2 regions of the Providencia sp. genome follow, and region 2 is predicted to be linked to the other one. Evidence: predicted binding sites of a transcription regulator. Region 2 holds the regulator's gene; the other holds the start of a gene.
The links. Region 2 encodes PhoB, which activates phosphate uptake and scavenging genes when phosphate is short. Its sites were predicted from a motif close to CTGTCATAAAACTGNCNNAT; they were not measured.
Positions count from the first base shown of each region.

Region 1: serA (phosphoglycerate dehydrogenase) is a predicted target of PhoB. The motif match lies at 1,237-1,256, and genes of this name have one in related genera.

Region 1 is NZ_JBQDNB010000018.1:9,051-12,629, forward strand. It holds gene serA (phosphoglycerate dehydrogenase) at 1-1,221, opposite strand, end outside; gene rpiA (ribose-5-phosphate isomerase RpiA) at 1,601-2,260, opposite strand; gene ACTH6U_RS13990 (LysR family transcriptional regulator ArgP) at 2,463-3,377, shown strand; gene ACTH6U_RS13995 (oxidative stress defense protein) at 3,374-3,579, opposite strand, start outside.
Region 2 is NZ_JBQDNB010000001.1:277,219-280,797, forward strand. It holds gene phoR (phosphate regulon sensor histidine kinase PhoR) at 114-1,415, opposite strand; gene phoB (phosphate regulon transcriptional regulator PhoB) at 1,439-2,128, opposite strand; gene sbcD (exonuclease subunit SbcD) at 2,473-3,579, shown strand, end outside.

The sequences.
Region 1 (3,579 bases), on a different contig from region 2:
CGGCAGTTCTTTTAATCTAATTAATACATCATCAGCTTGATTCGGTTTCTGAGTTAGAACATCAATGACGACATAGCCGACGTTACCTGTTGTGCGCAAGTATTGTCCGACAACATTAATATTATTATCCGTAAACACTTGGTTTATGCTATTCATCATACCAGGACGGTTTTCATGAATATGCAGTAAACGGTTAGTATCATCAGTGTGTACTGGCAGCGATACTTCAGGGAAATTAACCGCTGAAAGCGTTGAGCCGTTGTCAGAGTATTTTGCTAATTTGCTAGCAACTTCTAATCCAATATTTTCTTGAGCTTCTTCCGTTGAACCACCGATATGTGGCGTCAGAATCACATTGTCGAACTTAATCAGTTCAGACAAGAATGGGTCATTAGGATCTTTATTAGTCGCAGGTTCTGTTGGGAAAACATCCACAGCGGCACCTGATAAATGTTTACTTTCTAAAGCAGCGGCGAGAGCAGGGATATCAACGACCGTACCGCGAGCGGCATTAATAAAAATTGCGCCCGGCTTCATTCGATCAAACTGCTCTTTACCAATCATATTTTTAGTGCTTTGTGTTTCTGGCACATGCAAACTAACTACATCACTCATATTGAGTAACTCAGTTAATGAGCGCACTTGAGTGGCATTGCCTAAAGGTAACTTGTTTTCGATATCATAAAAATAGACATCCATCCCAATACCTTCGGCCAATATCCCCAATTGAGTACCAATATGACCATAACCGATAATACCTAAGCGCTTGCCACGTGCTTCAAAACAGCCTTTTGCTTGCTTGTCCCAAATACCGCGATGAGCTTGCATATTCGCTTCTGGAATACGACGTAACAAGAGCAGTAATTGCCCCAACACCATTTCAGCTACAGAACGTGTATTTGAAAACGGTGCGTTGAAAACAGGAATACCGCGTTTAGCCGCCGCATCTAATTCAACTTGGTTTGTTCCAATACAGAAACAACCCACTGCGACTAATTTTTCAGCTGCAGCAAAAATTTCTTCTGTTAAGTGAGTACGAGAACGAATACCAACAAAACGCGCATCTTTGATCGCTTCTTTTAATTCTTCGTCTGACAATGCGCCTTTATGATATTCGATGTTGGTGTAGCCTGCTGCCTTTAGATTATCAACTGCGCTTTGATGAACACCTTCTAGCAGTAAAAATTTAATTTTGTCTTTATGCAAAGATACCTTAACCATTTCCCCTACCCTATCGTGCTTAAAATTTATAACAGATGAATCTTCCGTGTACCAACATAACAAAAAACGGCGCAGTATCAATACAATCGTTTGCCTTGTACTCTCTAAAAAGTGCGAGGAAAAAGAAGTTAAACCACAGAAAATCAGGAGGGGTAACACAATATAAGGATTTTGCCTAAGTAATGCCCATTACTGTGACATATCTCACCAAAATAGGTTGTTATAAAAAAAATTAAAATAAATTTTAACTAGGTCATATCGATAAAACTAATTAGTAGTTTGATTTTCAAACGATAAAAAAATAAGCCAACTAATAAATTCATTAGCTGGCTTACATATTATTAGTTGATTTATATAATTTTATTTCAATAATTTGAAATTATAATTTAATAGTTTTCACGCCTTCTGAAGTACCCATTAAAACAACATCAGCACCACGATTTGCAAATAAACCTACTGTTACCACCCCTGCAATACCGTTAATTTTATTTTCTAACGCAACAGGATTAACAATATTTAAATTGTAAACATCTAAAATAACATTGCCGTTATCAGTTATTACGTTCTGGCGATATTCAGGTGTTCCGCCCATTTTAACGAGTTCACGCGCAACATAACTACGTGCCATCGGTATCACTTCAATAGGTAATGGAAATTTACCTAGCACATCAACTAATTTGGATTGATCAACAATACACACAAACGTTTTTGCGATAGCAGAAACAATTTTCTCACGAGTCAATGCCGCGCCACCGCCTTTGATCATATTCATATGATGGTCAACTTCATCTGCGCCATCAACGTATACATCCAATGAATCCACTTCATTGCAATCAAACACAGGAATACCCAGTGATTTTAATTTCTGTGTTGATGCCTCAGAACTGGATACTGCGCCTTCAATTTTATCTTTCATTGTTGCCAACGCATCAATGAAATGAGATGCCGTTGAACCTGTACCAACACCAACAATAGTGCCCGGTTTGACATATTCCAATGCTGCCCAGCCTACCGCTTTTTTCAATTCTTCCTGAGTCATGCTAGTACCTTTTGCTATTTAATTAAGTCGTCATTAAGTTCTATCAAACAATAGTATATACCGGACATGTTGTCAGTTGCAGTTTTGTTAGTGATGTTTGTGCTCTAGTTCTTGTGTTTTATCGAGTGTGGATAATAATTTCAGGTGTTATATGTAAAACTATGGCATAGTGCGCAATAGAATAACAAAAGGAGATTTCTCGATGAAGCGCCCTGATTACCGCGCGTTGCAAGCACTGGATGCCGTCATTCGTGAACGAGGTTTTGAACGTGCAGCCCAAAAACTTTGTATCACTCAATCTGCTGTTTCACAACGGATCAAACAGTTAGAGAACCTATTTGGGCAGCCACTGCTTGTTCGAACAGTACCGCCGCATCCAACGGAGCAAGGGCAAAAGCTATTAGCACTACTTCATCAAGTTGAATTATTAGAAGAACAATGGCTCGGAGATGAAAACGGTGGCTCAACCCCATTACTTTTATCACTTGCAGTCAACGCCGATAGTTTAGCAACTTGGTTTTTACCTGCACTGAATCCTGTATTAATCAATAGCCCTGTACGATTGAATATCCAAGTGGAAGATGAAACTCGCACTCAGGAACGATTAAGACGTGGTGAAGTTGTTGGCGCTATCAGTATCCAACCACAAGCGCTGCCAGGATGCTTAGTTGATAAGCTCGGCGCATTAGATTATATCTTTGTGGCCTCCCCAGGTTTTGCTGCGCAATATTTCCCCGAGGGTGTAACTCGCGCTTCCCTACTTAAAGCGCCGGCAGTAGCTTTTGACCATTTAGATGATATGCATCAGGCCTTCGTACAGCAAAACTTTGGTTTATCTCCAGGCAGTGTTCCATGCCATATTGTTAATTCATCAGAGGCATTTGTGCAGCTAGCCAAACAAGGTTCAACTTGCTGTATGATCCCACACCTACAAATTGCGAATGAATTAAAAAATGGTGAATTGGTCGATTTAACGCCAGGCTTATGTCAAAGACGTATGCTGTATTGGCATCGTTTTGCCCCTGAAAGCAGAACAATGAAGAAAGTGACTGACGCCCTACTCAAAACCGGGCGCCAGATGTTAAAACAAGATGATGATATGGCTATTGAAAACTAACGTTTCAGTTCAAATACAACGTCAACTTGATCATTAAAATCAATGCTTTCTTGCTCATAGGTCTCATTAACATTGAGATCTTGAGCACCTGCTGCATTCATTTTAGCACTAAGATTTCTTGGTGATATTGGGAACGGCACTGCGTTTGGCGCATTATAGTTAATGCTATAAACAGGTCCTAATTGCACATTGAACCCTTTCG
Region 2 (3,579 bases):
TAGGGAGAATATGTCGCGATTATTAAATAAATTGCGAATTTAATAAATATCACAGATAAATTCACCTTACTAACCCTATGATTAATATTAATAAGGTGATTATTTTCCCTGTTTTAGCTTTTTTTATCAGACACAATTAAAACAGGAGGGAGTGTAAAAGAAAATTCACTACCTTTACCTAATTGACTAGTAATTACGAGTTGACTGCTATGGTGCTGAACTGCATGTTTCACAATAGCTAATCCAAGCCCCGTTCCACCACCACCTTGGCGCGAACGCGCTTTATCCACTCGATAAAAACGCTCCGTCAAACGCGATATATGCTCCGTAGGGATACCAGGGCCATTATCACTGACACTAAAACGAGCACCATGACTGGTTTTCTGCCAATCAACCCGTATTTTAGTTCCCTCAGGTGTGTGGTTAATGGCATTGTACACAAGGTTAGCAACGGCACTACGTAGTTGCTCTTCATTGCCATTTACGCGTAATTTTTCATCAACATTAAACTCAAATTGGTGCTGGCCGTGACTCAGACTCAGCGCTTCTTGTTCAATCATCTTAAGAATAACGGGAATATTAACTTGTTCGTCCAGATTAATATGAGGGGCGATTTCAATTCGTGATAACTGCAATAACTGCTTGATCAGATTATCCATTCGATAAGCTTGCTCTTGCATCACATTCAAGGCTTTTTTGTTAACCGCAGAGGTCCCTTCTTGATCATCCATCACTTCAAGATACCCTTGAATGACCGTTAATGGTGTACGTAATTCATGACTCACGTTAGCAAAAAAGTCTCTACGAGCCTTTTCTAATCGTCGTTTTTCCGTCACATCCCGGGCAACCATTAAAAGCTGCCCCTCAGTGTAAGGCAAAATACGAAACTCGACAATTTCACCACTGTTAAGCTCAATTGTCAGCGCTTGATCATAACTCTTAACCGTAAAATAGCGGCTAAAATCAGGATAACGCAACAGATTAAAAATATGCTGCCCATTATCTTCAGGCCAACGAAAACCTAATAAATGCTGCGCATGGCGATTACACCAAAAAATATTACCTTCCGTTGTCATCATCACTACCGCATCGGGTAATGATTCAGCCCCGCTGCGAAAACGCTTAATTAGCTGCCCTAGCTCACGACGACGTTTACGGTTACGTTGCTGCATTTGATAAATGCCATAAAATATTGGCTCCCAACCCCCTTTACCTGCGGGTGGAAGCATGCTTTTATCTAACCATAACCAATAGGATAATTTTAGCAGGTTATACCCGTGCCAAAATAATGCAGCTAGCAAAGAAATGACTAAAAGCCATGCTAGATGGCCTATAAATACTGATAATATGAGTGCGGGTAAAATAAATAAAAACAGCCCCCAAATTAGCTGTTTTATGGATAAACGTTCAAGCACTTGGGTCTCTCCCTAATGAATTCTCAGTAACGAACAGAGAAACGGTATCCAGTACCACGTACTGTTTGTACCATTTTATCATGCCCTTCTGTTTCCAGTGCTTTTCTTAAACGACGAATATGAACATCTACGGTTCTATCTTCAACATAAACATTGGCTCCCCAAACATTATTTAATAGCTGTTCACGGCTATAAACACGCTCCGGATGAGTCATAAAAAAATGTAATAATTTATATTCGGTTGGTCCCATATCGATAGGAATTTCACGACAAGTAACACGATGAGAGGTTGGGTCAAGCATCAAGCCATTCATTTCAATAATATCTTCTGTCGCCATTGGCGAAATTCGGCGTAAAATCGCTTTTACGCGAGCAATCAATTCTTTTGGCGAAAAGGGTTTGATTAAAAAATCATCCGCGCCCACTTCTAAACCTTTCACGCGATCCTCTTCCTCACCTCTGGCAGTCAACATCATGACAGGGACATCGCGAGTTGCGCTATCACGCTTCATATGTTTAATAACCTGAATGCCAGAGCCACCTGGGATCATCCAATCGAGTAAAACTAAATCAGGTAACGGGTCAACAAGCTGCGCAATTGCAGAGTCATAATCATCAGCTTCAATCGGCTGAAAACCATTCTGTTCCAATACAAAACAAACCATTTCACGGATGGGCGTCTCATCTTCAACAACTAGAATGCGTCTTGCCATGATTGTTCCTGTAAATAAGAAGATATTTTTAATGTGAACGCATTATGCGTCACTTTTATGACAGAATTATGACTATTATCGGTGATGACTGACATTCCACCTAATAATTACAGGAAAAGATCATCTAAGTGAAACATTAATCACATAGCGCAATATAATTATCATCCATTTGCAGACTAATAATTATCTTACTGTAATAACAATTTTAACGGCTTTATTCACATCACAGCATCATTTTCCATTGCATAACACTCCATCGTATTACCGCGATAAGGTATACTGACCGACAGAATATCGAGTCCTCTTCACTAATAAAATGGCACAATCACAAGGAATGATAGCTCATGCGCATGATCCACACTTCTGACTGGCACCTTGGCCAATATTTTTTCACTAAAAGTCGTGCCGCTGAACATCAATGTTTTTTAAATTGGCTTATTGAACAAGTTACGCTCCATCAGGTTAGCGCAGTGATTGTCGCAGGGGATATTTTTGATACTGGCTCACCGCCGAGCTATGCACGAGAACTCTATAATAAATTTATCGTCGATTTACAAAAAACTGGATGCCAGTTGGTTATTTTAAGTGGAAACCACGATTCCGTTTCCGTTCTCAATGAATCCAGCTCTTTGCTGGCTTACCTCAATACCAGCGTAATAACCTCTGGCGCTGAACCTAATATTATTACTTTAATGGATAACCAAGGATTGCCTAGCGGCCTCGTCTGCGCCATCCCATTCCTGCGCCCTCGAGACATTCAGATAAGTATTGCGGGACAAAGTAGTGAAGAAAAACAATTATCACTGCAAACGGCAATTCATGACTATTACCAAGCCAGCTACCAACTTGCCGTCGCACAACGAGAAACACTAGGCCTTGATATCCCGATTATCGCGACAGGGCATCTCACCGTTGTCGGCGCAGCGCTGACAGATTCAGTCCGCGACATTTATATTGGCACACTTGACGCGTTTCCTTCTGGCGCATTTCCACCCGCAGATTACATTGCCCTAGGGCATATTCATCGACCCCAAGTCATTGGTGGCCAACAACATATTCGTTATTGCGGTTCACCAATTCCATTAAGTTTTGATGAAGCACAACAACAAAAAAGTGTCTGTCTGGTTGAGTTTAATGGCAGCACGCTTACTGATATCACTCAATTACCAATTCCAATTTCGCAGCCACTACAAAGTGTCAAAGGGTCTCTAAAAGAAATCCAGCAACAACTGGAAGTTTGGCAAGACTATCAAGGTGATAAACCGGTATGGTTAGATATCGAAGTCGCGTCACAAGACTATCTTTCAGATATCCAACAACGTATAGAAGCCTTAACCCAAACCTTACCAGTTGAGGTCGTATTACTGCGCCGAGCACGTAAACAAAAGCAAGGACAGCAAAGTGTATTAGCCAATGAAACACTCAATGAATTAACTGCTGAAGAGGTCTTT